Regions from separate parts of the Acidovorax sp. ACV01 genome, predicted to be linked through region 2. Evidence: predicted binding sites of a transcription regulator. Region 2 holds the regulator's gene; the other holds the start of a gene.

Region 1 (14,902 bases), on a different contig from region 2:
ATCGTGAACCTGACCGGGAAATGCGCCGCCAGATGGGCGTCGGGCACGGCAGCCTCCTGGCCTGCGCCCTTGCGGTCTGCTTGCGGCGCGCTGGATGCATCGACCAACAGAGATCAACTCACAGAGGCACCCGCCAGGCGAGGGCGCTGGATTTTCGCACGGCGTTGGGGGGCGGCATCCCTGGGATATCTACCGTATCCGGCATGCACTCAAGCACACCGGCAGCTCGGCACCGTTACACGCAGAAACCCAAAAAGCTATGCTATTGATAGCTACAATCCATTAATAGTAAAGCGCCAGCGCCCGATTTAACACAAATTTCGGCGGCACCCACCTGTCCTTGTGCCGAAGCGCGCCTGGGCTGCCCACTCATTGAACCACCCCATGCCACTCGCTGCCTTGCTTTGCCTGGTCGTCGCCATCAGCGACGGCGACACCCTGACGGCGCGCTGCGGCGCGCCCGGCGCCTACCACCAGGTCAAGGTGCGCATCGCCGCCATCGACGCGCCCGAGTCGCGCCAGGCGTTCGGTCAGAAGTCGCGGCAGAACCTGGCACGCCTGTGCTTCAAGCAGCGCGCCGCGCTGCAACCGGTGGACGAAGACAGCTATGGCCGCACGGTGGCCAATGTGCGCTGCGGTGGCGCCGATGTGGCCACGGCCCAGGTGCGCGCGGGCCTGGCCTGGGTGTACACGCCCTATGCAGCCGCGCATCCGCACCTGGCACCGCTGCAGCGGCAGGCGCGCAGCGGCGGCGCGGGCCTGTGGTCGCAGCGGCGCCCACTGGCCCCGTGGGACTATCGGCACCGGCACAGCCAGCGTTGACGACAGGCGGCTCCTGGAGAGTGGATCAGCTGCGCAGCAGCGCCAGCACGCCCTGGGGCATCTGGTTGGCCTGCACCACCATGGCGTTGCCCGCCTGCTGCAGGATCTGCTGGCGGGCCAGGCTGGCGGTCTCTACCGCGAAATCCGTGTCGACAATGCGCGAGCGGCTGGCGGAGAGGTTTTCGCTGCCGATCTGCAGGTTGGCAATGGCCGACTCCAGGCGCGAGGACTGGGCGCCGATGACAGCGCGCTGGCTGTTCACGTAATCCAGCGCGCGGTCCACCGACACGATGGTCTGCGCGGCCGACGTGGTGACATCCAGCGTGTTGCGCAGCCCCATGGCCCCCAGGCCCACAGCGCCCACGCGGGTCTCCAGCGTCTGGTTGGCATTGGCGCCCACCTGGAACACCTTGGTGCTGATCGCGCTGCCAGAGGTCGCAATGTTTTCGTACGTCTCGGTAAAGCCCTGCAGCGCGTCTTTGCCCGAACGGCTGCCCTGGTTGGGGATGGCCGCCTTGGCATCGCGCACCATGCCACCGTCCACGTCGGCACCGCCAATGGCGCCGGTGTCGGCATTGTTCAAATCAAACGTGCCGATGAAGGCCGCACCGTTGAGCGCGAACTGCGCCAGCACGTCCGCCCCGTTGGTAAAGGCCCCGGCCGATGCGGCGGCAATGGCGGCATCCAGCGTGGCGCCGGGGTTGTTGCCCATGTAGCTGAGCACGTCCTTGATGCCCGTCCCGCCCGCGGTCTTGATGCGGTCGTGCATGTAGCGCACCGCCGAATAGCTGGCCGAGTAGAACTCGCTGGTGTTGGTGGGCCCGCCAATGGCCGCCACCACGGCCGCCACGCCGAGGTTGGCCACGTCGCCGCGCACGCGCTCGTCGGCGCCCTGGATGAACTCGGCCGAGCCTTCGGCAAACCACAGGTGGTTGCTGGTGATGTCCTGCCAGTGGGTGGACCGGGCCATCACGGCGTGCACCATTTCATGGCCGATGATGCGGTCGTTGTAGTACGGCGCACTGCCGCCATTGGGCATGTTGGGCGGCACGAAGTCGGCCATGTCCACCTGCAGCACCAGGTTGTTGCCGCGCCCCTGCCCGTCAAAGCCGGTGACCTGCACATAGGCGGCCACGCCACCCGCGTTGTCGGTGAAGCCGGTGTAGCGGATGTCCAGTGCCGCGCCATCCGCCTCGATGCCGTAGTAACTGCGGATGAGGTTCTCGCTGCTCTCCAGCCAACTGCCGGCACTGGTCAGGCCATCGAACACGGCCAGCAGGTTCTCGTCGCCCACCACGCTGGCCTCGGAGCGGTCGAACACGTCCATGCCATTGAACTGCGTGGTGCGCCCGGTGCGGTCGATCTCCTGCGCCAGCCGCGTGACCTCGGCCTGGATGGCCTGCCGGTCGGCCGCGCTGTTGGTGTCGTTGGCTGCCTGCACGGCCAGCTCACGGATGCGCTGCAGGCTGGCCGTGACGCTCTGCAACGCTCCCTCGGCCGTCTGCATGAGTGACACGCCGTCGTTGGCATTGCGCACCGCCTGGTTGAGCCCCCGGATCTGCGAAGTGAACCGCTCGGAGATCGCCAGGCCCGCCGCGTCGTCCTTGGCACTGTTGATGCGCAAGCCCGAGGACAGGCGCTGCACGGTCGTGGCCATGTCGCTCTGCGCACCGCCAAGCCGGCGCTGCGCATTCAGCGACATCACATTGGTGTTGATCGTCAACGCCATGGCACGCCCCGGGGACTCCTGGTCAAAGTAGATGAATAAATAGACAAACGGTAAAAACCGGGCGAAGCGGCACGCCCAGCCCCACGCAGCAGCAGCGCGCAGGCCGGAAACCCGCTTCTTCCTCTCTGCCTTATCGGCGGGCCGGGGCAAAACCTGAAGGCCCGTTTCTGCGGGTCTTTCCCCAAGCGCTCAGCGTGCAGGCGGCACAACCGCTAGCATCCAAGGGTCTTTTCCATCTGGCCCCACAGCACGCGCTGCCCCGGGCCGAGCCCGCTCCGTTTTCATGACAGTCCCCCATTCCCCCCCCGCAGCACCCGATGCCGAGACCTCCAGCGTCTACGGCCACTCCGGCTTCATTTCCTTTCTGATCGCCCGCGTGGTGGCCGTGGTGGCCACCCAGGTGCAGGCCGTGGTGGTGGCCTGGCAGGTGTATGACCTCACGCGCGAACCGCTGGCGCTGGCCTATGTGGGCCTGGCGCAGTTCCTGCCCATGCTGTGCCTGCTGCTGCCAGCGGGCGACCTGATCGACCGCTTTGACCGCAGGCGCATCCTGGCGCTCGCCTGGTCGGTGGGCGCGGTGTGCAGTGCGTTGCTGTGGTGGCTGGCGGGCCATGGGGCCAGCGGCGTGGCGGGCATCTATGCGGTGCTGGTGCTGTACGGCTGCGCACGCGCTTTTTCGGGCCCGGCCATGCAGAGCCTGCTGCCGCAGATCGTGCCGCGCGGCCAGCTCGCGCAGGCCATTGCCGCCAACAGCATGCTGATGCGCGTGGCCAGCATTGGCGGGCCGTTGCTGGGCGGGCTGCTGTATGCACTGGGCGGCGGCGAGTTGACCTATGCCGTGTGCTGCGCGTGTTTTGTGCTGGGCGTGGTGTTGCTGCTGCGCGTGGTCGTGGCGCACGCCACGGCGCCCGGCCCCGCGCAAGGCACGATGTGGCAGCGTTTTGGCGCGGGCATCACCTTCATCCGCACCCGGCCCATCATCCTGGGCACCATCTCGCTGGATCTGTTTGCCGTGCTGCTGGGTGGCGTGGTGGCCTTGCTGCCCATCTATGCGCAAGAAGTGCTGCACGTGGGCCCCGCCGGCCTGGGCGCACTGCGCAGTGCCATGGCCGTGGGTGAGGTGGGTGCGGGGCTGTACCTGAGCATGCGCCCCTTCAACCGCCATGTGGGGCGCACCATGTTCATCGCAGTGGCCGTGTTCGGCGTGGCCAATCTGGTGTTTGCGCTGTCCACACTGTTTTGGCTGTCGTTTGCGGCGCTGCTGGTGGCGGGCGCGGCCGACATGGTGAGCGTGTACATCCGAGGGGCGCTGGTGCAGTTCTCCACGCCCGACACCATGCGCGGGCGGGTGAATGCGGTGAACATGCTGTTCATCGGCTCATCCAACGAACTGGGCGAGTTCCGCGCCGGTACCAGCGCGTCATGGTTTGGCGTGGTGCCCGCTGCCGTCGTGGGCGGCCTGTGCACGCTGGGGGTGGTGGGCGGCTGGATGCTGGCGTTCCAGACCCTGCGCAAGGTGGACCGTTTTGAAGAGGCCGCACAGGCCACGGGCGCAGCGCCATAGCACTGAGAACCTGTTCTAAGACGATCGTGCCTGGGGGTTTGGAGATACCCCTCGATACATTCTCCCTGGCGTTTGTGTCGCGCAGGTAAAACCCGCCGTGCGGGCTTGCATGCGGGTGGTGGCAGCGGCACCATGCGGACAGCCATTTGCCGGCTGCCCGCGAGGCTCCATGACCCCCACTTACCCATTGCACCTCCACCGCCGCACCCTGCTGCTCGGCCTGGCGGGTTGCGCCGTCTTTGGCGCCCCACCTGCCACACAAGCCGCGCCCCTCGCAGCCGCAGTGCCCAACACAACAGGCCCGGGCGCCTGGAGCGCGGCCGACGAACCCACCCTGGCCCGCCTGCTGGACCGCGTGACCTGGGGCTGTACGGCACAGGGCACGCAGGGGCTTGGCGGCTGGGGCATCAGCGCGTATCTGGCGGCGCAACTGCGCCCGGATGCCAACGCCGCGCTGCCCCGTGAGGCCCAGGCGCAGATCGACGCCATGGCCATCTCGCGCACCCCCATTGAAGCGCTGGCGGCAGATATGGACGCCCGCAACCGTGCGGCCAAGGCCCGGCCCACCGAGGACGAGCGCAAGGCCGCGCTCAAGGCCTGGCAGCAGGACATGCGCGCGCTGCAGCAAGAAGCGGCCGAGCGTTTTGTGCTGCGCGCGCTGTATTCGCCCACCCAGCTGCGCGAAAAGATGACCTGGTTCTGGATGAACCACTTCAGCGTGTTTGCGGGCAAGGGCAACCTGCGTGTGCTGGTGGGCGACTACGAGGAACGCGCCGTACGCCCCCATGCACTGGGCCGATTTCGCGACCTGCTGGGTGCCACCGTGCGCCACCCGGCCATGCTGCGCTACCTGGACAACGCACGGAACGCCGCCGGCCGCATCAACGAAAACTATGCCCGCGAGCTGATGGAACTGCACACGCTGGGCGTGGACGGTGGCTATAGCCAGCAGGACGTGCAGGAGCTGGCGCGCGTGCTGACCGGCGTGGGCGTATCGCAGCGCCCGCCCGGCGAAGAGCCCCCGCGCATCAAGCCCGCACTGCGCCGCCACTACGTGCGCCAGGGGCTGTTTGAGTTCAACCCTCAGCGCCACGACTGGGACCCCAAGACACTGCTGGGCCAACCCTTGCGCGCCGAAGGCCTGGCCGAGGTGGACGAGGCGCTGGACCGCCTGGCGCGCGCCCCAGCCACCGCGCGCTTCATCACGCGCAAGATCGCGCTCTTTTTGGTGGGTGATAACCCGCCCCCTGCGCTGCTGCAGGCACTGGCCCGCAGCTTTGAACGCACCGATGGCGACATTGCTGCCGTGCTGGAGACGCTCTTCAACACGCCAGACTTTCGCGCATCGCTGGGCCAGCGTTTTCGCGACCCGGTGCACTACGTGCTGGCAGGCCTGCGCCTGGCGCACGGCGACGCCGTGCTGCCCAGCACCGAGCCTGCGTTGGGCTGGCTGCAGCGCCTGGCCGAGCCCCTGTATGGCCGCGCCACGCCCGACGGCTACCCGCTGGACGCTGCGTCCTGGTCAGGCTCCGGGCAGATGAGCACACGCTTCGAGATTGCCCGCGCACTGGGTGCCGGTGCCGCAGTGTCACCACCAGCCCGCGACGACGCAGCCACCATGGCCAGCGCGCGCACACCCCCGGCCCTGGCGCAGACCGCCTATGCGCGCGCGCTGGAGCCCGGCTGGTCCCCGGCCACGCGCCACGCGCTGGCGCAGGCCACGTCGCCACGCGAATGGAATCTGCTGTTCCTGGCATCCCCGGAATTCATGCACGGATGAGGAAAAGAGATGAAGTTCATCCCCCTGAGTCGCTTCGCGCCTTCCCCCTTCTCTCGAATAGCTTCGCCATTCGGGAATGGGTGACGCAGCCAGTGCGGCGGGGCGGCCCTTGCACGGCTGCCCTGGCCCAGGACACGTGAATGCACCCGCAGCGGGCGAAACCCTGTGCCAGGGTGATTGAAAGGACAGCACCATGCTTCGCAGACACCTTCTACAAGCCCTGGGCGCCAGCGCACTCGGTGCTATCAATGCGAGCGTCCTGGCCGCGCCCCAAACCCAGGACACGCGCTTTCTGCTCGTGTTCCTGCGCGGTGGCTACGACTGCGCCAGCCTGCTTGTGCCTACGGCCAGCAGCTATTACTACGAGACACGCCCGAACATCGCCATCGCCCGCCCCGGGCAGGACGGCGGGGCACTCGAACTGAGCGCCGACTGGGGCCTGCACCCTACGCTGGCTCCATCGTTGCTGCCGCTGTACCAAAACCGCCAGCTCGCCTTTATCCCGTTTGCGGGCACCGACGATCTCTCGCGCAGCCACTTCGACACGCAGGACAGCATGGAGCTGGGCCAGCCGCTGGGCGGCCGGCGCGACTTCCGATCGGGCTTTCTGAACCGGCTGGTGGCCGAGCTCAACCCGCGCACAGGCAACACGGCAGCCACGCTGCAGCCCATGGCCTTTACCAGCACCCTGCCGCTGGTGCTGCGCGGCACAGTCGATGTGCCCAACACGGCGCTCAGCGCGGGCGCGGGCCGAAGCGGAGTGGATGCGCGGCAGGCCGAACTCATCGAATCCATGTACCGCGGCACGGCGCTGGCCACACCCGTGAACGAAGGCTTTGCCACCCGCAGCGAAGTGGCGCGCGCCATGCAGGGCGAGATGGAAGCCGCCAGCCGCAACGCGCTCTCCACCAAGGGTTTCGAGGGCACGGCGCGGCGCATGGCCAAGCTGATGCAGACGCGCTACCAGCTAGGGTTTGTGGACGTGGGCGGCTGGGACACCCATGTGGCGCAGGGTGCGGCCACGGGGCCGCTGGCCAACCGTTTTGAGGAACTGGGCCGGGGCCTGGCCGGCTTTGCCGATGAGATGGGCCCGGCGTGGAAATCCACCGTGGTGGTGGTGGTCAGCGAGTTCGGCCGTACCTTCCGCGAAAACGGCAACCGGGGCACCGACCATGGCCACGGCACCGTGTTCTGGGTGCTGGGCGGCGGTGTGGGCGGCGGGCGCATTGCGGGTGAGCAGCAGGCCCTGACTGCCAGCACGCTGTTCCAGAACCGCGACTACCCCGTGCTCAACGACTACCGCAGCGTGCTGGGCGGGCTGTTCGCGCAGATGTATGGGCTGAACGCCGCCGCCGTGGCGCGGGTGTTTCCGGGAACGAAGGGCGCGGATCTTCGGCTTGTGTAGCCACACCCCAGCGCCCTACCTTCGACCGCTATATTTTTAATAGCTATCAGCGCTTATTCATCAAGCGCCAACAGCCATTTCTACTCAAATTTTCGCCCCAGCTTCAGGCATTGAAGGTGCCGGTCAGCAGTTCAGGCAGGCGCTCGACCTTCATCTTGAAACCGCAGGCCTGCGCATGGCCACCACCACCCATGCTTTCGGCCAGCGCGATGCAGTCAAAGTTGCGCTGTGCGCGCAGCCCCACCTTCACGCCCTTGTCGCCCGCGCTCCACATCAGCGCAAAGGTGCCGGTCTTGGCCGAGAGGATGTCGCCCACCAGGCTGTGGAACATGCCGGGTGCGTTCACCATCAGCCCGGTGATACCGTTGAACACCAGCGGCTGCGCGCCTTCGGCAATATCGGCGCAGAGCTTGCGGTACTTCTCATCCATCGCCGCACCACGCGCCATGAACAGGGTAAGCTGCTCGGGCGTAAAGGCTGCAATCTCGCGCCAGCGGGCAAAGCCCTGCTCTTCCATGTCGAGGGCGGAAAGGAACGCCGCGCTCTCGGCAAATTCCCACTTCCAGATGTCACGGTCTTCCACGTACTTGAACAGCGCGGGCATGGGCTCGTGCGGGTGAAAGAACTCCCACGCCAGGCGCGCGCCCGACTTGCTCATGTCGAAGTGCACCACGCCGCAGCGGCAGGCAAAGCCTGTGAGCTTTTCGGCGGCGCTCTTGTGGTGGTCCAGCATCACGAGCTTGGCGGCGCGCTCGTCGATGGCGGTCATCACCTCGTTGGCAAAAGAGAAGTCCAGGATGTAGACCGCGCGGCCTTGCAGGGGCGGCAGGTCGTCCACGGACTTGACATCGCCGTGGTCGAGCCCCACGTACTCGGCACTGTCGCCGTAGTAGAGCCAGGCGGCCAGCGCGGCGCCAAAGCCATCCGGGCAGTTGCGGCCGTGGTACAGGATCAGCGGCGCGGGATCGTTCTTGTCGGGGGCAACCAGCAGTTGCAGGGGGAGAATGGTTTTCTTCGTCATGGCCTGCAATTGTCGCCGGGGTGGTGGCGCACTGCGAGCGCTATATGACCAAGGCGGCCGCCTGCCCGCCTGGGAACCAAGCCCGCCCGCTTTGCCTCCACCCTCCATCACCTCGCTTTTGCCACCAGGCCACCACCATGTTCCAGACCCTCAAAGACCTGCTCGACAGCCTGATCCAGCCCAACGCAGCCCCCTCCAGCGAGGAGCGCGCCCACGCCGTGCAACTGGCCGCTGCAGTGCTACTGGTGGAGGTGGTGCGGTTTGATACCGCCATGGACGACGCCGAGCGCACCGCCATGGTGACTGCCCTGCGCAGCAAATTTGCGCTGAGCGACGATGAACTGGAGCGCCTGCTGGAGCTGGCCGTGACCACATCCAAGACTGCCTACGACTACCAGCGCTTTACCAGCAGCCTGAACGAGCACTTCACGCAGCCACAGAAAGTGCAATTGGTCGAGGCCATGTGGCAGGTGGCCTACGCCGACGCCCACATCGACGCCAACGAGAACCACACCATCAGCAAAGTGGCGGGCCTGCTGCATGTGACGCATGGTGAATACATCGCGGCCAAGATGAGAGCGAAGGAAGCAGCACGCCTTTGAAGACTGCGAAGAGCCACAAGCGGCGGGTAGACAGTCTTGACATCCAAAGGCCGCGATCAGTATCTTCATCGCCATGAAAACAATGAAGCTGGTTGAAGTCGAAGGCGCGTTGCTGGCAGTGGAGTACGAGGCAAATCATGGCGGTACGGCCACTCCGGTTCTTTTCTTGCACGCCAACGTCGCGGATCGACGCATGTGGCAAGGGCAATGGGACTGGTTGGCAACCTCCCATCCTGTCATCAGCTACGACCGCCGGGGCTTTGGAGAGTCACACACCTTGAGCCCCACGCCACACTCTCATGTGGCAGACCTTTGGAAAGTGATGGACTCTTTGGGATATGACCGTGCCGTGCTGGTCGGCTGTTCCATGGGTGGGCGTGTCGCCATTGACGCCGCACTGGCTCAACCCGACAGAGTCAGGGGCCTGGTGGTTGTCGCGCCCGGAGTCAGTGGTGCGCCAGCCCCCCAACACTGCGATTCAGTGAACGCCCTAATGAACGCAATAAGCGCTGCTGCGCATCAGGGTGATCTGGACACCAAAAACGAGCTTCAGGCGCGTCTTTGGCTGGACGGCCCCTTGAGCCCACCGGGGCGAGTAGAAGGGGCGATTCGGCAACTCTTTCTGTCGATGAACGGATCCGCCTTGCGGGCGGCACATCCTGGTATGGCATCCGAAGAACCTTCGGCATGGGAGCAACTGGAAGCGATCAAGCCCCCCGCCCTCGTGATGTGGGGAGACCTTGACCTGCCGCACTTGCAGGAGAGATGCAAGCTGCTCGCGCACCGCATACCTGCGGCGCAAAGCATGGTGCTTCGAGCCACAGCGCATTTTCCAGCGCTGGAAGACCCGCAGCAATTCAACGCAGCTTTGGGACGATATCTTGGAAGCTTCTAGCTGTCGGGTCGGGTTTGTCCAGGCTTCTCGTACATCAGCCGCTGCACGCAGATCGAAGAGCCTCTGGAAGCTTTCGGCCATTCACAGACACCGCTACACCGGCAGCCAGCGCCACCAGAACGGCTTACGCTCTTCTCGGGCGCCCCGGGCCTGCAGCAGCGCGATGAACTCGCTGCGCTGGTAGCGGCGCGCGGCCTGCAGGGGCGTCATGTCATCAAAGTCGGACTTGAGCTCTGGGTCCGCCCCATGCGCCAGCAGGTAGTGCGCGATCTCGTTGTGGCCATGGATGATGCTGGCCACCAGCGGCGTGCACAAAATCTCGGGATGCTGGTAGTTGGGGTTGACGCCAGCGCTGATGTGGTGGCGCACCAGCGCCAGGTCGCCCGCCACGGCGGCGGCATACATGTCTTTCCAGTCTCCTGCCGACATGGGGTCTCCTTGTTTTGTTTTTCGGTTTGGCGAAGAGTGCAGCGCGGGTCGATGCACATGCACCCAGGCCAGGGGGCTCAACGGTAAACCGTCGGCATTCTGGCACGCCCTGGCGCATGGCTGGTGGCGCAAAGAACTACTGCACCCGGCCCAGCTGCTACACCGCTGCCCCGGCCCTTTCGCGTTCGGCGGCGGACAGCACACGCACCGCCACCACGGGCACGCCAGCGGCTGTGAAGAAAGGTGTTCGGCGGTAGCTGCCATTGAAACGCGCTGCGGCAATGCGAGGCATGAAGCCCAGCAGCGCCTTCAGCTGGCTCCAGCCCGTGCGGGGCGGCGTGCCCTTGGCGCTGGCGGTCTCCAGGTGCATCTGCACTGGCACAAACGCAGGCGCAAGCGGTGCGCCGCCCGCGCGCAGGCACAGGTGGACCAGGCCCACATAGGGCATGCGCCAGTCGCGCCCCGTATTGGCCAAAGGGGTGTTGCAGCAGCGCGCATACCAGCGCAGCAATCCTGCCTCAGACAGCGACACGCAGGCCAGCTGGTCGGTGCCACTGGTGAAAGACACGTTGCGGGCATGCGTGCCCACCACCTCGGTGCCGGCCTGAGCGTCCAGCACCGCGTCGGGCTGCCCCAGATGGTGGGCATAGGCCTGGCAGTCCCGGCAATAACAGATGGCGTGGATGGCGGAGCGCGTGTCGGCCACTTCGCCGACGACCTTGGCACACTGGCATTGAAAGCGATGGATCATGAAGCCCCCTCTGGTGGACCGGGAGCTTATCGCCCCTGCTGCCAGAATCTGTCAGCAGTGTGCAGGCCAGGCCATGCGGGCGCCCTGCCCTCCGCCGTGTAGTAAAAACGATGCCCCCCACAAGCCCCAGCCCCCCAGCATCGGCCATGCCGTCGTGCGGTTGGGCCTCCGTCCGTAGTTTCTCGCGTGATTTTTTCGCTCTTCTTCCATGCCTCCTCTGCACATTCTCTGGCGCGACGAGCACCTGGTGGCCGTCTACAAGCCTGCGGGCTGGCTGGTGCACCGCACAGGGCTGGACGCGGGCGAAACACGGTTTGTGATGCAGACCCTGCGCGACCAGCTGGGCCAGCATGTGTACCCCGTGCACCGGCTCGACAAGGGCACCTGCGGCGTGCTGGTGATGGCGCTGCACAGCGACTCGGCGCGCGCGCTGTCGCAGGCCTTTGAGCACGGCGCCACGCACAAGCGCTACCTGGCCATGGTGCGCGGCTGGGCGCCCGGGGCCATCGAGGTGGACCACGCCTTGAAGCCCGACGATGCCCCGGCCGATGCGGCCGTGCAGGAGGCCCACACGCGCTTTCAGCGCCTGGCGCAGCTCACGCTCGACGAGGCCAGCGATGTGCGTTTTGCCACCACCCGCGCCTCGCTGGTCGAGGCGATCCCCACCACCGGGCGGCGCCACCAGATCCGGCGCCACCTCAAGCACCTGGCGCATCCCATCCTGGGCGACGCGACACACGGCAAAGGCCCCCTCAACCGCTGGTGGGCCGAGCGGCTGGGGCAGCAAAGGCTGTGGCTGCATGCGTGGCAGCTGACGGTGCCGCACCCGGTGTCGGGGGTGGTCATGACCTTCGACAGCGGGCTGCCATGGCCAGGGCTTGCTGGATGGGGTGCCGGGAAAACCACTGCAGAGGATACAAACGCCAGCCCCAGCGCCGACTGGCAACGCCTGTTTGAACGGTTGCCATGGGAAGAGACACCGGGGACGCCCGGAGCACCGTAACCCGGGCGACACGGCGACCCCACGCCCGTCGAAATAATGGGCTCTCCAAAAATCAGGAGACTCCGTTCATGACCCCACCCGCCACCAACCGCGTCCTCGCCCACACCGGCGCGCGCTACCCCATCATCCAGGCGCCCATGGGCTGGATCGCGCGCACCCAGCTGGCCTCGGCGGTGTCCCGCGCGGGCGGGCTGGGCATCATCGAGACGTCCTCCGGCGAGACGGCCAACTGCCAGGCCGAGATCACGAAGATGAGCGCGCTCGGCCTGCCGTTTGGCGTGAACCTGCCCATCCGTTTTCTGAAAGACGACGCCATGCTGCGTTTTGTCTGCGCATCGGGCGTGAAGTTTGTGACCACCTCGGCGGGCAGCCCGGCCAAGTTCATCGCGCCGCTCAAGGATGCGGGCATCACCGTGTACCACGCGGTGCCCACGGTGGATACCGCGCTCAAGTGTGTGGATGCAGGCATCGACGGCCTGGTGGTCGAAGGTGGTGAAGGCGGCGGCTTCAAGAACCCCGAAGAGGTCTCCACCCTGGTGCTGCTGCAGGCCATCCGCGCGCGGGTGGATGTGCCGCTGGTTGCGGCCGGTGGCATCTGCGACGGGCGCGGCATGGCAGCGGCCTTTGCGCTGGGGGCTGAGGCGGTACAGATGGGCACAAGGTTTGTGAGCTGCGCCGAAAGCCCGGTGCACGCCAACTACAAGAACGCCATCGTCGATGCGGGCGTGACCGGCACCTGGATGCTCAACACCAAGGCCAGCCCCTGCATCCGCGCGCTCAAGTCGCAGCGCACCCAGGCCATCCACGAGGCAGGCCTCATGCCCGCCGACAGCTTTGCGGGCATCCAGCGCGTGTACTTTGAGGGCGACATGGAGGCCGCGCCTGCGCTGGCGGGGCAGACCGCCGGTCTCATCGACTCCGTCAAGACGGCCCAGCAAATCATTGAAGAGACGGTGGCGGAGTTCTTTGCGATCAGCCAGCGCATGGGCGCCCTGGCGGCAGCGCGGTCGTTTGGCTGAAGGCCGTTGGAGCGCGGTGGCGGGGCGGCCCTACGCCGCCTTGGCCCCCAGCGCGCGCATGCGCGCCTTCCACCTGGCAACCCCATCATCGCCCAGTTGCTCCACGCTGCCCACCAGCGTCTCATGCACTGGCGCAATGCCCACAAAGCCCAGGATATTGCGCTCCAGCGACTTCACGCTGTGCGCGCGGAAGTACCAGCGGTAGACCAGCGCTGGCATGCCCATGGTGACCACCACCCGCGCACTGCGGCCGGTGAGCCCCTTGCGGCCAAAGGGGTTGCTGCCTTCGGTGTTGAAGGCAAACCCGGGCCGCGCCACCTGCTCCAGAAAACCCTTGAGCAAGGCCGGCATGTCACCCAGCCACAGCGGAAAAAACAGCACGATGTGCTGCGCCCAGCCGATGTCCGCCTGCGCAGGCTTGAGCACCGCAGGCAGCAGGCCCAGCTCCCACTCGTGCTGGCTGCGCAGCAGCGCAAAGTCGATGGCGGCCACCTCGATCTCGCGCACCTCGTGCCCGGCCGCAATGGCACCCTGCGCATAGGCCTGCGCCAGCGCATGGCACAGGTGGGGCGCACTCGCATCCGGGTGGCCCTGGATCAGAACAATGCACTTGGGCGTCATGGCAAACACTCCTCACGGAACCACGCCCGCCGGTAGCGGCGGCCGCTGCGGGGCACCAAGGCAAATCGTGACACGCGCCACCCCGGGGCGCAAGCGCCCAGCAGGTGGCGCCACCCGCAGGGACGGGCTGGGGAGGCGCGGGAGGAACGTGGCTACGGGCGGCAACCGTCAGGCGCTTCGCTTTTGATAGCTACCAGCGCTTTACCATCATGCGCCAGGTGCCAATTTTTATAAAAACCTGGCGCCCACACCCAGCCAAGTACGTCGTTGGCGTGCGTCGGCAGTGTCCTACCCCCGCGCTCGCCTGCCACCGGTAGACGCTGCCCTGCCGGGGCGGCACAGTCGCAGGGCAGCACTGTTGTTGCGCCCCTTCCACCCGACGGACTCCCCGCCATGCCACCACGCGCGCCCCACCCTCCGACCACACAACCCTCCACACCGCACACCCCATTCACCGGGCGCGAGGACCACAGCCATGGCTGACCTCTGGCAGGAGATCGCCAGCACGGTGGCCTCGGAATTCTCGGACGTGCCCGATGCGGCACAGGCCACGCGCATCGTGGTGCGCCTGGCCATGGCAGCGCTGCTGGGCGGGCTGCTGGGTTGGGAACGCGAACACGCGGGCAAGGCCGCTGGCGTGCGCACGCACATGCTGGTGGCCATGGGCGCGGCCCTGTTCGTGCTGGTGGCGCAGCAGGCCGGCATTGAAGCAGCGGACAACAGCCGCGTGCTGCAGGGCATCATCGCGGGCGTGGGGTTTCTGGGCGCGGGCACCATCCTCAAGGGCGATGCCGAAAGCCAGGTCAAGGGCCTGACCACGGCCGCTGGCATCTGGCTCACGGCCGCGATCGGCGTCGCCGCCGGGCTGGGCCGCGAAGCCACGGCCGTGCTGAGCGCCGTGCTGGCGCTGGCGGTGCTGTGGGCCATACCGATGCTGCACGACAAGGTGAGCCGCAACGCGGCCAACCACAAGTCGGACTGATCCAGGCCGAGCCGAGTCGAGCTGAGGCAGCCCGCTGGCGCGGGCTGCGCTACACTTTTTGGCCCACCGCCCCTCTGGCTGCAGCGCAGGCCCACGCGCCGCAGCCAGCCACCTCCCGTTACCCCATGCACAGTCTTCCAGCGCAGCACCGCTGCCTTGGCGGCGCAGCCCCCGCGCCGTTTGCCGCCCTGCCACCCGCCACAGCCTGCGGCCTTCCTGCGGCGGTACAACCATGACGCGGACGAGCGACTCCGAGGCTCAGCCTGCGGCATCTGCAGC
Region 2 (14,902 bases):
CACACCGGCCGAGCTGTCTGCGCCCATGGGGGCAGTCTGGAAGACCACCTGGCGGGCCTTGTAAGCCTTGCCATCGGGGCCCGCCACGGCATCGACGTTGGCCAGGTTGCTGGCCACCACGTTGAGCCGCTGCGACTGCGCGCTGACGGCGCTGCCCGACACATTGAAGATGGAGAACATGGACATGGGGAGACTCGCTTTCTGCGCTGCAATGCGGGTGGCTTATTGGCCCTGGATCGCGCTGAGCATGGTTTTGGCGTTGCCGTTGATGAAACGTAGCGTGGCTTCGTAGCGCACGGCGTTGTCGACAAAGTTGGCGCGTTCCCGGTCCAGGTCCACCGTGTTGTTGTCCAGGCTGGGCTGTGCCTGCACGGAGTAGCCCAGCGCACCGGGTGCGCCGGTGCCCGTGCTGGCGGCGGGCAGAGGAATGTGGCGGGGGTCTGTGGCGCCCTTGGCCCCCAAGTTGCCCGCAGTGCCCACGGAGCCCCCTGTGGCGAGGCGGGTCACACCAGATCCAGAGCCTGTGGCTTCGCGCATCGCATCGCCAAAGCTGAAATCACGAGCCACGTAGCCAGGGGTGTCAGCGTTGGCGATGTTGCTGGCGATGGCACGCTGGCGCTCGGCACGCAGCAGCAGCGCGTTGCCGTGGAAGTCCAGCCGGTTGGTCATCTTGTCAAGCATGGTTGCCTCACACCCTGGGTTGCAATAGGGGCCGGTTGGGGGTTTCCGGCGTGGTTCGATTGTGAAAGCCGCCGCTTTTTTCTAAAGCGCGAAGAACGCGGAAATGGGCGCGCAGTTTCGGGTTTTGCGCAGGGCCCGTGTGCCTATAGTTCCAGTCGTGAAATAGTCTTTGCCGCCAGCGCGGGAAGACCTGCGATGCCCAGGAGGCCCTATGCCAGCGATCTTCGTTTCCCCCTTCATTTCCCGTTTGATGCGCTCTGGCGCCCTGGCTGCCGCCGGACAGGGGCGCGCTGCGGTGCGCCACGCTCTGGCGGTGGTGCTGGGGCTGGCAACGGTTGCCGGCAGCAGTGGGGCCGCGTTGGCGCAGGCTGCAGCCGACCCCAACACCGACCTGGGGCCTTTGACCCAGCGTTGGCTGAATGACGCGATGTCGCGCAATCAGGCTCCCGGGTTGCCATTGCGCATGGAAGTGAGTGTTGGCTCACTCGACTCCCGTTTGCGGCTTGCGCCTTGTGCGCGGGTCGAGCCTTACCTGCCAGCGGGCGCCCGCCTGTGGGGGCGTACCCGCCTGGGGCTGCGCTGCGTAGAGGGCCAGACCGCTTGGAATGTGTACCTTCCTGTGACCGTCAAGGCCTTTGGCCCAGCGTGGGTGTTGACCGCCCCGGTGGCCTCGGGGGCCGTCCTCACCGCCAACGACGCTACGGAAGCCGAAGTGGATTGGGCTGAAGAGTCGGCGGCGGTCATGGCCAACCCGGAAATGTGGGTGGGACAGGTGGCCGCGCGCCAGCTGGTGGCGGGCCAGGCATTGCGCCAGACCATGGTGCGCCCCCCTCAACTCTTCCGCGCAGGCGCCCAGGTCAAGGTGGTTGCCCAAGGGCCTGGCTATGCAGTGACGTCGGCGGGGCAGGCCATGTCAGCAGGCGCTGCGGGGCAGATTGTTCGCATCCGCATGGACAATGGTCGAATGATTAGTGGTACTGTCAATGAAAATGGAACTGTGGTCGTAGCTCTTTGATGACGCTGCCGCGATAAATGGCTAAAGTCCGGGCCAAATGGGTCGAAAACATTGCTACTGATGCCCCACATCCAACGGGGTGGTGGAGAGAGCGATGAAGATTGGTCAAAAACCGGAACTCCCGGGCACCTTGGCGCAGACGGGGCTTGCCAAGCAAGCCAAAAGTCCTGCCAGCGCTGCTGAAGGAGCCGCCAAAGACGCTGCGGCCGTGTCAACCGCCGGTGTGCCCGTCACGGTTTCCACTGCTGCCCGCGCGCTGGACCAGACGACCCGTTCCACCGGTGATTTTGATGCCAGCAAGGTCAAGGCTGTGCGGTCGGCCATCGAAAAAGGCACATTTTCGGTAGATGCCGAGGCCATTGCCGACAAGATGCTCTCCAACGCCCAAGAAATCCTGGCCCGCTCCCGCGGCTGATTCGTCAACTCACTTGGCAGGCGGGTGCCATAGAACGCACAATGCGCCATGTCGCTGGAAGAATCCCTCTCGGCTGTTGAACAGCTGATCGAAAAAGTCTCCGCCGCCCTTCTCGCGGCAGATCCCCAATCCCTGGAAAAGAACAGCACGGCCCTGCGGGATGCAGCGGCTCAGTTCGCGCGCATTCTGGAGCAGACGGCGGCCAGAGGCCTGCCTTTGCCGGTGCAGTTGCAAAAGCGGGTGGATGCTATCGGCGGCATGCTGGCCAACCACCGCGAGGGCCTCGCCCGCCTGTCCGCCAACGCCGACCGCCAGGTTGCCAGCCTGCTGCCCCAGGCCAGCTCCCCCGCCACCTATGGCGACGGCCGTGGCGCCCAGCCCGGCAAGCCCGGTGTGGCACGGATCTACAAGTCGGCGGGCTGAGTCGAGTCGCAACCCAAAAAAGATAGCTGCCAGCGATTGAACTACCTGCGTTTGAATCGTCAAACCGGTTTGATCCAACGCTAGTCAAGCGCGAGCAGCTATTCCATCGATAGCAAATCGGATTCAGTACGTCGGAGTTCGGCCGAGCGCAATGGCCGTCGAAACGGTCGCAGCCCAATACCAGTGCCCCCGTGGATCTGGCTTCGCCAGTCCAGAGGTGGCGTCCCCCTCAGGGGGAAGGCGCCGCAGGCGACTTGGGGGGAGTCATGGCCTCAGAGGGAGCTAATGCGCGCGCATCTTGGCGCGCAGCCGGGCGATAGACTGGCTGTGCAGCTGGCACACCCGTGACTCGGTAACCCCCAGCACGGCTGCGATCTCCTTGAGATTCATGTCGTGCTCGTAGTACATGCCCATGATGTGCTGCTCACGCTCGGGCAGGGTCTTGATGGCATTCACCAGCGACATCTTGAGCCGCTGGTCGCGCAGCATTTCCATCGGGTCGGCATCGCCATCGGCAACGTGGCGGTCGAGGAAACCATCGTCGTCCTCGTTGCCATGGGTCATGTCTTCCAGATACACGAGTTGTGTGCCCCGGACCTTGCCCAGCAGGTTCTGGTAGTCGGGCAGGCTCATGCCCATCTCACTGGCGATTTCAGACTCCAGGGGGCTGCGGCCCAGCTTTTGTTCCATCCGGCGCACTGCGTGCTCGATGTCTTTCTGGCTCTTGCGAGAGCTGCGTGACATCCAGTCCCCCTCGCGCAACTCGTCGAGCATGGCGCCGCGGATGCGCTGGGTGGCAAAGGTCTCGAACTGCACGCCCTGGGCGACTTCGTAGCGCGACAGGGCATCCGCCAGGCCCATCATGCCGACCTGGATCAAATCGTCCAGCTCCACATTGGGGGGCAGCTTGGCGATCATGTGGTGCGCAATCCTTCGCACCAGCGGGACGTGCTGGCGGATCAGCGCATCACGATCGAGCTGGCCTTTGGCGGTGTACATCGTGTTATCCACCTTCAAGTGCCTGCAAAGCCGCCGGGCAGGCCGGTTTGGCCTGGCCCCGCATGTGCCAGGGCCTGAACGCCGCATGCGGCGGCCAGCAACGGCATGGGGTTAAACAAGTACATCACACGCTCTGGTACGCTGGTCAATGGCTCCGGACGAAATGCGCAGGCATTTCTGTCATGTTGCAAGGCGGTAGGGCCGTCAGCGATTCACTGATAGTGCCCGCATTTTCCAGTAGTTGCAAGGCCAGGCGCTGGAGGTCCTGGGGGTTCTGCGTGGCGATGGTGGTCGTGCGCACCGGGCCACCCAGGTGGCGCTCCGCGCAGTCCTGCAGGGTCAGCAGCGCGTGCTGTGTCTTGCGCCGTTCGGCGGCGGTGTCGCCGCGCAGCAAGGCCGCCACCATGCAGGGCAGGGTCGTGTGCAGGGCGATCTGCTTGAGGCTCTTGTAGCTGGTCAGCACGCCGGCCGATCCGTCGCCCATCACCACCAGCGGTATGGTGGACGTGTGCGTCAGCAGCGGCCCGAGTGTGGCCGCAGGCGCGTGCAGCACGATCAGTCCGTACGTCCGAAAATAGGGCAGCAGGCCGGGCAGGGGCGCCGTTTCATTGCGGCTGGCCTCCCGGCTGATGCGCAAAAGGCCCTTCGCCGCCGGAATCACCGCCAGTGACGAGGCCATCGCCCCCATGTTGAGGCTGACGCCCTCGTTCCACGGCGCCTGTTGCAGCAGGTGCAGCAGCCCCGGGCAGTCGTCCGTCTCCTGGGCGGTGCCGTCAAGCACCACCACCGGGTAGCCCAAGCGCTGCAGGCTCGCGCAGATCTGCCACAGCGTCTCCAGCCCGGTGCCTGCGTTGTCCTGGCTGGCGACCGCCACCACCCGCAGCTCTGACTGCGGGGTGAAGCTGTGCAGGCCGGCCGCCTGGTGAAAGCCGATATCAAGCATCGACCAGCCCTCGCTCGTTCATGGTGTCAGGCGAATGCGAGAAGAAGAAGTTCAGGTCGGTCGCCTTGGGATCAAAGGCCGATTTGGCGGGCGCGCGCATGGACGTGCTGATGAGCTTGTGTGCATCGGCGCGCTCCCAGTCTTCCGGCACGCGCTGGCCGTTGGTCACGCCGCGCAGCACCATCTGGTGGCGAATCAGTGCGTCGATGGCGGGGCCGAGCTTCACGGCTTCGTCCACCTTGGACAGGATGGCCTGCTGGGAGCCCTCGGTCTTGAAGGCAGTAAGCACGTCATCGAGCGTGTCACCATGGCAGCCCGCATTGAGCACCAGCAGGCGATTGACGTGGGGCAGGTCCAGCACGTCGAGCATGTCGCGCTTGCGCGGATCGCGCGGGGCAACGCCCGTGGTGTCGATCAACACCATCTTCTTGCCACTGAGCAGGCCCAGCAGGTCCTGGAGCGCGGCGCGGTCGTGCGCCAGATGGGCCACGATGCCCAGCATGCGGCCATAGGTGCGCAGCTGTTCGTGGGCGCCGACGCGGTAGGTATCCAGGGTGATCAGGCCCACGCTGCCGGGGCCGTGGATGCGTGCGCACAGTGCGGCCAGCTTGGCCGTGGTGGTGGTCTTGCCCACACCGGTGGAGCCCACCATCGCGAAGATGCCGCCTTGCTCGTACAGCGGAGGTTCGGCCAGGTCGGTCTTGAGGTTGCGCTCCAGCACTTCCATCAACCAGCGCACCGACTCTGCCGCCGACAGCTCTTCGGGCATGCGTTCCAGCACGGCGCGGGCCAGCGAGGGTGAATAGCCCGCGCGGATCATCTTGAGCATGAGATTGGACTGGATCGGGTTCTGGCGCGCCTGGCCCAGCCAGGCCAGTGTGTTGAAGCGGTCTTCGATCAACTCCTTCATCGCATGGAGTTCGTTCATCACGCTCTGCTGGTTGTTCGACTGGATCAGGTTGGCGCTGGCGGCTTCCTGCCGGCGGCGTGGCGGCTCGGGCGGGATGTCCATGGGGATGGTGCGCAGCGGGTTGTGGCGCACAACGGCGGGCGCGGGCATGCGTTCACGTTCCGGCTCCTGGTCGCGGCTGCGCTCCGACAAGGTTTGTGGTTCGGCGGGGCCGTTGAGCGCCTCGTGGCGGCGGCGCAGCATGCGCTCACGCACGTAGTCCTGGAACGACAGCGTGCTCATCGCCAGCTGCTCGGTGTCTTCCTCCACCGGGTTGCGACCCAGGGTGTTGGCCGTGGCTGCCTGGCTTGCGCGCTGGGGCGCGCTGCGCGCCGGTGTGGGGGCCAACAAGGGCGGGTTGCTGGAAGAGCCGGCACTGCCGCCGCCATCCAGGGCCGACAGGGTGTCCTCGGCCGTGGCCACGACTTCGACGCCGTTGGCCGTGGGGCGGTTGGACAGGATCAGTGTGCCGTCGCCAAAGGCCATGCGCGCTTTGGCCAGAGCCTCCCGGGATGTGGGAGCGTGGAAGCGTTTGATGTTCATGCTGATGCACCTCTAAGGATCGGCCCAATGCGGATGGTGTGGGTCTCGGGGATTTCACTGTGCGCAAGCACCTGCAGCCGGGGGGCCACGCGGCGCACCAGGCGGGAGATCGCGTTGCGGATTTGGTCGGGAACCAGCAGGCAGGCGGGCAGGCCCATCTCTTCCTGCTTGAGGGCCACCTCGGCGGCCTTTTGCGTGAGGATGTCGGCCACGCCCGGGTCCAGGGCGGGGCCGGCCGTGTTGCCCAGCGCCTGTACCAGCAGGCGTTCGAGGCCGGGTTCGATGGCGATGACGTTGAGTTCGCGGGTCGGGCCGTAGATCTGTTGAACGATGGCGGGCGACAGCGCAATGCGCACGCGGCGGGCCAACTCGACGGGATCGGAGACGCCACCGGCGTGCTCGGCCAGCGTTTCGATGATGGTGCGGATATCGCGGATGTGCACAGACTCTTCCAGCAGCAGCTGGAGGACTTTCTGGAACGTTGCGATGGAGACCATTTTGGGGACCACTTCTTCGATGAGCTTGGGAGCCAGCTTGGCCACGTGTTCCACCAGTTGCTGCGTTTCCGTGCGACTGAGGAGCTTGGCGGCTTGTACTTGCATCAAGTGTGACAAATGGGTGGCCATCACGGTTTCGGAATCAACGACCGTAAAACCAGCCATTTGTGCGGCTTCCTTCTGCCGGTCGTCGATCCAGTGTGCTGGGAGTCCAAAAGCAGGGTCTGTGGTGGGGGTGCCAATCAGCGGCGTGGTGATGCCGCCCGGGTTGATGGCCAGGAACATGCCGGGGAAGGCTTCGCCTTCGCCCACCACCACGCCACGCAGCGTGATGCGGTAGCCGCTGGGCTTCAATTCGAGGTTGTCGCGCACGTGGACGGCTGGGGGCAGGAAACCGACTTCCTGCGCAAACTTGCGGCGCACGCCCTTGATGCGCGTGAGCAGGTCGCCCTGGCGGCTCTTGTCCACCAGGCTGATCAGGCGATAGCCCAGCTCCAGGCCAAGCAGGTCCACGGGCTGCAGGTCGTCCCAGGTGGCTTCGCCATCGCTGACGGGGGCGGGCGGGGCCTCGACTTCGGGCGGTACCTTTTGGCGTTCGTGCAGCACCCAGGCGCCATAGGCGAGCAGGCCACCCATGGTCAGAAACACCACGTGAGGCATGCCCGGGATCAGGCCCAGCAGCAGCAGGATGCCTGCGGTTACGCCCAGCACGCGGGGTGACATGAAGAGCTGCTGCACGATCTGGCGGCCCATGTCGTGGTCCTTGCCCACGCGCGAGATCACCATGGCGGCGGCTACCGAAATCAGCAGGCCGGGGATCTGCGCCACCAGCGCATCACCAATGGCCAGCAGGATGTAGCTGTCGGCCGCCTGCTTGGCCGAGAGGTCATGCTGCAAAACACCGATGGCAAAGCCACCGATGATGTTGATCAAGAGGATCAGGATGCCGGCGACCGCATCGCCGCGCACGAACTTGGAGGCACCGTCCATGGACCCGAAGAAGTTCGCTTCTTCCGCCACTTCGGCGCGGCGGCGCTTGGCTTCCTTCTCGTCGATCAGCCCGGCGTTCAGGTCGGCATCCACCGCCATCTGCTTGCCGGGCATGGCGTCCAGCGTGAAGCGGGCCGACACTTCGGCAATGCGCTCGGCGCCCTTGGTGATCACCACAAAGTTGATCACCACCAGGATCGCGAACACGATCAGCCCGACGGCAAAGTTGCCACCGATCAGGAAGTGGCCGAAGGCCTCGATCACCGCACCGGCGGCGCCCGGGCCCGTGTGGCCTTCCAGCAGCACCACCCGGGTAGAGGCCACGTTCAGCGACAGGCGCATGAGGGTGGTCAGCAGCAGCACCGATGGGAAGGCCGCGAAATCCAGGGGGCGCAGCATGTAGGCCGCCACCATCATCACCATCAGGGCCACGGCGATGTTCAGCGTGAAGAACGCGTCGAGCAGCCACGGCGGGATCGGCAGCACCATGAGCGCGAGAATGGCGACCACCAGCAGCGGCGCCGACAGGCCCTGCAGGGCGCCCGCATTGCTGCCAGCCCATTGCCGAAGAGACGTTACGGAGGTGTTCATACGGCAGCGCCTTGCACGGGAGTGCGGTTCAGCGGATCGAGTTCAGGGGGCACAAACGGCTCCACCAGGCCGTCAGGCATGTGGCCTTCTCCACGCAGGGCGGCCTTCAAGCGGTAGACATAGGCCAGCACCTGGGCCACGGCGGTGTAGAGCGCGGTGGGAATGGCCTGGTCGAGCTCGGCATGGGCATACAGCGCCCGGGCCAGCATGGGCGACTGCAGCACGGGCACGTTGTGCTCCTTGGCGACATCGCGGATCTTGAGCGCGATGAGGTCGGTGCCGCGCGAAATCACTTGTGGGGCGCTCATGGTCTTTTCGTCGTACTTGAGCGCCACGGCGTAGTGGGTGGGGTTCATGACCACGAAGTCGGCCTTGGGAACGGCGCCCACGCTGGCACGGTCGGCAATCTCGCGCTGCTTTTGGCGGATGCGGCCCTTGGTGTGCGGGTTGCCGTCGGATTCCTTGTGCTCTTGCTTGATTTCTTCGTGCGACATCTTCAGGCGCGCCTTGAAGAAGTAAGCCTGCAGGGGCACGTCCACCAGCGCCGCCAGAAACACCACCAGCAGCAGCAGGCTCATGCCGGACGTGAGCCAGTCCGCCAGCTGGCGGATGGCCATGGGGGAGGGTTGCAGCACCAGCATGGCCACGGTGTCGATGCTGTTGCCCATGAACTTCCAGGCCACATAGCTCAGGATCGCGGTCATCAGCACCATCTTGGCCACATTGGCCATCTGCTGCTTGGAGAAAAGGTTGGCCACGCCCGAGATCGGGTTGAGCCGGTTGAATTGGGGGGTGATCGGCTTGAGACTCAGAATCCAGCCGCCCGCGCCAATGGCGCTGATCAGGGCGGCGGCGCTGGTGAGAAGGGCAAACACCGTGCTGGCCACCAGGCCCACCAACATCATGTCCTGCAAGCGCTTGAGCATGGTGCCCGGTGCCATCACGGTGGCTGCATCAAACGCCAGCTGCTGGCTCATCGCCCGCTGCATATGGTCCATCAGCTGGGGGGCAAGCACGAGAAGGCAGGCTGCCCCGGCACCGAGGATTGCCAAGTGGGAAAGATCGCGTGAGCGCGCTCCCTGGCCGTCTTCGCGCGTCTTCTGCAGCTTGCGCTCTGACGCGGGTAGGCTTTTTTCTTGGCTGGATTCCATGATGGCATGACGGCTGGTGTCATGCCATTGTCGTGAGCGACCCGGAAATCTAAAGCCCGATAAAGAGGTGGCAGCCCCCCCTTTTCGATGCGGCGTGAAGCGGCTTCAGGCGCATACGGTCACTCGCTGGCAACAGCCCAATGCAGGAGGAAGTTGTCAAAATTGATAGCTTCTAGCGCTTGATGGGTAAGCGCCAGAGATCATTTTGATCAATAAACCGGGGATGAAGCCCCCGGCGGGCTGTCAGAACCCGAGGCTGGCGAGCAGATCGTCCACCTGGGACTGGTCAGTCACCACGTCGGGGGTGTGCTCGGGGTCCACCACGGGCCCCTGCAGGTGCGCGGTGCGGGCTGGCTCGACCACGGCGGCCACCTGCGCATTGGCGGGGGCGGTCTGGATCAGCAACTGCACCAGCTGGTCTTCGATGGTGGCGGCCAGGTTCACCACGCGGGCGATCACCTGCCCCGTGAGGTCGTGAAAATCCTGCGCCATCATGATTTCGGTGAGGTGCGTGTCGGCTTCCTTGGTCACGCGCTCCACGTCGGTGAGGAAGTTGAAGATCTCGCCCTTGGCCACGGCCGCCACCGGGTCGGCCACCAGTGAGTTGACGACCCGGCGCGTTTCCGCCGCGATGTAGTCGTGCTGGGCCTTCGCCTGCTCGACGCGGTTGAGCACCTTTTCGGCCGCTTCACCGGTCAGGCGGGCGATGTAGGACAGGCGGCTTTGCGCGTCGGGCAGCTCGCCCATCGAGCCGCGCAGCTTGTCGGCATAGCCCAGTTCGTTGAGCGAGTCGTGCAGCTGGCGGGTCAGCTGGCCAATTTTGTGGTGTACATCGGCAGGCGGCTGGCTGTTGTCCGGTGTGTCGTCCATGGTGTCATAGCCCCATCTTTTTCAGGATCAAGGTCACTTTCTCTTCGAGCGTGGCCTTGGTGAAGGGTTTGACGATGTAGCCCGCGGCACCGCCCTGGGCGGCCGCCACGATGTCTTCCTTGCGGGCTTCGGCTGTGACCATGAGGACGGGCAAGTGCTTGAGCTTGTCGTCCTTCTTGATTTCCGCCAGCAACTGAAAACCGTTCATGTTGGGCATGTTGATGTCGGTCACCACGAAGTCGAACTTGCTGTTGCGCAGCTTGTTCAAGGCGGCCACGCCATCTTCGGCCTCGTCGGCATCGGCAAAGCCGCTTTCCTTGAGCAGATTGCGCACGATGCGCCGCATGGTGGAGAAGTCGTCAACGATCAAAAAACGAAGGGCTGTGGTCACGTGGGACCCTTTCGGTCGGAAATGGCTGTAAGTATTGTCATGGGTGGCAGGTTTGGTGACAAGTCGTAACTTTTACCTGACAGGGGGGGGATTTTCCCGCTTTTCATTCAACAGTTCTGTCGATGTGATTTCAGGAATCCCCTTGCCCATGAGTCGTTCTTCGGCCTCCCGGGTCAGCACCGTGATGGTGATGCGCCGGTTGGCGGGTGCACGTGGGGTTTTTGGCTCCAGCAGATCACTGGCCGCCAGGCCCACCACACGTCCCAGTTTAGCGTCTGGCATGCCGGCCGAGACAAGCTCGCGGCGCGAGGCATTGGCGCGGTCGGCCGACAGCTCCCAGTTGCTGTAGCCCCGGTCGCTGTTGCCGTAGGGCACGGCATCGGTATGCCCTGCCAGGCTGATGCGGTTTTCCACCCCGCCGAGGGCAGCGCCGATCTCGCGCAGGATGTCGCGCATGTAGGGTTTCACCAACGCGCTGCCACTGTCGAACATGGGGCGGTTCTGGTCGTCGATGATCTGGATCTGCAGGCCGTCGGGCGTGATATCGATGCGGATCTGCGACTTGTATTCGTTCAGGCGCGGGTTTTCGGTGATGAGTGCGTCGATCTTGGCCTCCAGGGCCTTGATGCGGTCCAGGTCCTGCTTGGCCTGCTCGGCCTTGGCGGCGTCGATGCTCATGCGGCGCTGCTTGGCCGCCTCCACGTCGGAACGCCGCACTTGTCCATGCACCTTCGAGAGATCGTTGCCCCCGCCCGGAATCACGCTGGAGCTGTTGCCCGCGCCATCGCCGCCCGTCATCGCCACCTTGAGCGGCGACGCAAAATACGCGGCAATCCCCTGCAGCTCGCCCTTGGCCGTGGAGCCCAGCAGCCACATCAGCAGGAAGAACGCCATCATCGCCGTCACGAAGTCGGCATACGCAATCTTCCAGGCGCCACCATGCACCGCATGGCCGCCCTTCTTGATGCGCTTGACGATGATGGGCTGGAGTTTTTTTTCTGCCATGGCGTTGTGGACTTCGCGGCGCTGCCGTCGCTACTTCTTGCCCTTCACATGCCCCTCCAGCTCGGAGAAGCTGGGGCGGACGCTGGAGAAAAGCACCTTGCGGCCAAATTCGATGGCCGTGGCGGGGTTGTAGCCCTGCATGCTGGCCAGCAGGGTGGACTTGATGCACAGCAGCTCCTTGGCGGCGTCCTCGGTCTTTTGCTCGACCAGGCCGCCCAGGGGTTCGACCACACCGTAGGCCAGCAAAATCCCGAGGAACGTGCCCACCAGCGCCGAGCCGATCATGCCGCCCAGCACCGAGGGCGGCTGGCCCACCGAGCCCATGGTGTTCACCACGCCCAGCACGGCAGCCACGATACCGAAGGCGGGCAGGGCGCCAGCCAGGCGCGCCAGCGCGGCCACGGGGGCGTGGGCCTCCTGGTGGTGGGTGTCGATCTCGCTGTCCATCAGCGCTTCGATCTCGTGGGAGTTGAGGTTGCCCGAGACCATCATGCGCAGGTAGTCGGTGGTGAACTCGATCACATGGTGGTCGCTGCCCACGGTGGGGTATTTCTTGAATATCTCGGACTCGTGGGGCGCTTCCACATCCTTTTCGATCGCCATCAGCCCTTCCTTGCGGGCCTTTTGCAGGATGTCATAGAGCATGGCCATGAGCTCCATGTAGCGGGCCTTGGTGTATTTGGAGCCCTTGAGCGCCATCGGGATGGCGGCCAGGGTGGCCTTGATCACCTTGGGTTGGTTGTTCACCACGAAGGCGCCCAGCGCGCCGCCCAGGATGGTGACGATCTCGAAGGGCAGGGCCTTCAGGATCACGCTGATGTTCCCGCCGTGCACGATGTACACGCCGAAGATGCAGCCTAGGCAGACAACGTAACCGATGATGACGAACATGCTTTAGACGTGTTGGGCGGCAGCCGAGGCAAAACAGGAGGGCGGGCAGGGCCGCTGGCAACGCGGCTTACCGAAGGTTACTGCAAATGTATCGGATTGAAGAGCCTGGAATGCGCTCAAGAGTGCCATCAACACAGGGCTTCTCTGGCAAATGGCGCCATCGCCACACCTGCGTTTCCTTCGGCCGTGCTTCGACCTTCCTTGGCCGGGTCGGTGTGACCTGGCCTCGCCAACCCCCCGCGTTTTGCGCAAAGGTTGGGATGGTGGCGCTGAATATGGCCAGTGTCAGAGGATTCCCTATAAAAATGCCGCTGGCGCTTGATGGTCAATAACTTGTTGCTATAAATTTGGTAGCTTTATGGGATTGCTTGGCACCCGCTCACACCTGTGCGCAGTGTCAATCGCTGCATTTGGCCCGTATTTCCGCAGTGACAGGGCCTTTTGGTGGCGCAGGGGCTGGACTATGCTGCGGGCATGAAAGCCGTACTGCTCGCGGGGGGGCTGGGAACCCGCATCTCGGAAGAGTCGCACCTGCGTCCCAAGCCCATGATCGAGATCGGTGGGCGGCCCATCCTTTGGCACATCATGAAGATGTACGCTGCCCATGGCGTCAACGACTTCATCATCTGCCTGGGTTACCGGGGCTACGTGATCAAGGAGTATTTCGCCAATTACTTCCTGCACATGTCGGACGTGACCTTCGACATGGCCAACAACCGCATGGAAGTGCACCACCGCCACGCCGAGCCCTGGCGCGTGACGCTGGTGGACACCGGCGAAAGCACCATGACCGGCGGGCGTTTGCGACGGGTGCAGGAATATCTGCCTGCGGGCGAGCCCTTCTGCTTTACCTATGGCGATGGTGTTGCCGACCTCGACATGACGGCCCAGTTTGCCTTCCACCGCGCCCATGGCCGCCAGGCCACGGTGACGGCCGTGCAGCCTCCGGGCCGCTATGGCGCCCTGGTGCGCGATGGCGACACCGTGGCCGGGTTCGAGGAAAAACCGCGTGGCGACGGCGGCTGGATCAACGGCGGCTTTTTTGTGCTGCAGCCCGAGGTGATCGACCACATCGAAGGCGACGCCACCAGCTGGGAGCTGGAGCCCATGGCCCGCCTGGCCACCAGCGGCCAGCTTCGCGCCTTTGAACACACGGGCTTTTGGCAGCCGATGGACACGCTGCGCGAGAAGAACCTTCTCGAAGACCTGTGGCAATCGGGCCGCGCGCCCTGGAAGTGCTGGTAAACCACGATGCGCCCTGATCCCGACTTCTGGCGCGGCAAGCGCGTGTTGCTCACTGGCCACACCGGCTTCAAAGGTGCCTGGCTGGCCCTGTGGCTGCAGCGCCTGGGCGCGCAGGTGACCGGCGTGGCGCTGCCCCCTGCCACAGACCCCAACCTGTTCACCCTGGCTCAGCTGGGGCAGGGCGGCCCGGGCATGGAGAGCCATTTTTGCGACATCCGCAGCCCCCAGGCCCTGGCCATGCGTGTGCGCGCCGCCCGGCCCGAGGTGGTGCTGCACCTGGCCGCGCAGGCGCTGGTGCGGCCCGGCTACGCGGCGCCGCTCGACACCTTTTCCACCAACGTCATGGGCACGGCACATCTGCTCGATGCCCTGCGCGGCCTGGCTGGCGTGCGCGTGGCCGTGGTGGTCACCACCGACAAGGTCTACCGCAACCGCGAATGGGCGTACCCCTACCGCGAAGACGACCCGCTGGGCGGGCACGACCCCTATAGCGCCAGCAAGGCCGCCACCGAGCTGGTCACCGCCAGCTACCGCGATTCTTTCCTGGCCGCCCAGGGCATTGCCGTGGCCACCGCGCGAGCGGGCAACGTGATTGGCGGCGGCGACTGGGCGCAGGACCGCCTGCTGCCAGACGCCGTGCGCGCCTGGGAAAAGGGTGCAACCTTGCACATCCGCCGCCCCCAGGCCACGCGCCCCTGGCAGCATGTGCTGGAGCCGCTGGCCGCCTACCTGCGTCTGGCCCAGTGCCTGTGGGAATCGCCCGCGCTGGCCGGTGCCTACAACTTTGGTCCTCTGCCGCACGAGGCAGCCACGGTCAAAAATGTCATTGAATTGGCCTCTAGCGCTTATCCATCCAGCGCAACCAGCTATGAAAAAGAGAGTGATGGGCCGCACGAGGCTGGCTGGCTGGCGCTGGAGACCGCGCAGGCCCGCCAGGTGCTTGGCGTGGCCCCGCACTGGGCGCTGAACACGGCCGTGGCGCGCACCATGAACTGGTACCGCCAGCAACACGGTGGCGCCGATGCCCGTGCGCTGTGCCTGGCCGACATCGACGCCTGGGAGGCGCGCCCATGAGCCGACTGGCCGTGGCGCCGCTGCCTCTGGCGGGGCTGTTCCGCGTGCAACGCCAGCCCCTGGTGGACGAACGCGGTTTTTTTTCCCGCATGTTCTGCGGCGAGGAGCTGGCCGGTGCCGGCTGGACGGCGCCCATCGCCCAGATCAACCAGAGCTACACGGCGCTCAAAGGCGCCGTGCGTGGCATGCACTACCAAAAGCCGCCACACGCCGAGATGAAGCTCGTGAG

What was found. The regulator FliA, encoded in region 2, starts transcription of late flagellar genes. The targets are predictions, from matches to a motif close to CTAAAGTTTNNNNNNNNNNNGCCGNTA.
Region 1: the regulator FliA is predicted to act here: its motif matches at 2,683-2,709, upstream of IB243_RS19145 (flagellinolysin).

Annotation. Positions count from the first base shown of each region.
Region 1 is NZ_JACUZT010000006.1:382,622-397,523, forward strand. Features, by position in the region: gene IB243_RS19140 (thermonuclease family protein) at 385-822, shown strand; gene IB243_RS19145 (flagellinolysin) at 848-2,551, opposite strand; gene IB243_RS19150 (MFS transporter) at 2,835-4,115, shown strand; gene IB243_RS19155 (DUF1800 domain-containing protein) at 4,285-5,895, shown strand; gene IB243_RS19160 (DUF1501 domain-containing protein) at 6,089-7,300, shown strand; gene IB243_RS19165 (DHH family phosphoesterase) at 7,404-8,321, opposite strand; gene IB243_RS19170 (TerB family tellurite resistance protein) at 8,459-8,923, shown strand; gene IB243_RS19175 (alpha/beta fold hydrolase) at 9,006-9,818, shown strand; gene IB243_RS19180 (ankyrin repeat domain-containing protein) at 9,912-10,247, opposite strand; gene IB243_RS19185 (DUF6151 family protein) at 10,405-10,998, opposite strand; gene IB243_RS19190 (pseudouridine synthase) at 11,207-12,001, shown strand; gene IB243_RS19195 (nitronate monooxygenase family protein) at 12,070-13,020, shown strand; gene IB243_RS19200 (NAD(P)H-dependent oxidoreductase) at 13,051-13,641, opposite strand; gene IB243_RS19205 (MgtC/SapB family protein) at 14,117-14,623, shown strand; gene IB243_RS19210 (DMT family transporter) at 14,856-14,902, shown strand, end outside.
Region 2 is NZ_JACUZT010000008.1:34,781-49,682, reverse strand. Features, by position in the region: gene flgC (flagellar basal body rod protein FlgC) at 1-186, opposite strand, end outside; gene flgB (flagellar basal body rod protein FlgB) at 223-681, opposite strand; gene flgA (flagellar basal body P-ring formation chaperone FlgA) at 932-1,696, shown strand; gene flgM (flagellar biosynthesis anti-sigma factor FlgM) at 1,791-2,111, shown strand; gene IB243_RS21040 (hypothetical protein) at 2,160-2,534, shown strand; gene IB243_RS21035 (RNA polymerase sigma factor FliA) at 2,817-3,533, opposite strand; gene IB243_RS21030 (hypothetical protein) at 3,679-4,476, opposite strand; gene flhF (flagellar biosynthesis protein FlhF) at 4,469-5,968, opposite strand; gene flhA (flagellar biosynthesis protein FlhA) at 5,965-8,046, opposite strand; gene IB243_RS21015 (flagellar biosynthesis protein FlhB) at 8,043-9,197, opposite strand; gene IB243_RS21010 (protein phosphatase CheZ) at 9,441-10,067, opposite strand; gene cheY (chemotaxis response regulator CheY) at 10,072-10,458, opposite strand; gene motB (flagellar motor protein MotB) at 10,531-11,463, opposite strand; gene motA (flagellar motor stator protein MotA) at 11,494-12,354, opposite strand; gene rfbF (glucose-1-phosphate cytidylyltransferase) at 12,829-13,599, shown strand; gene rfbG (CDP-glucose 4,6-dehydratase) at 13,606-14,673, shown strand; gene IB243_RS20980 (dTDP-4-dehydrorhamnose 3,5-epimerase family protein) at 14,670-14,902, shown strand, end outside.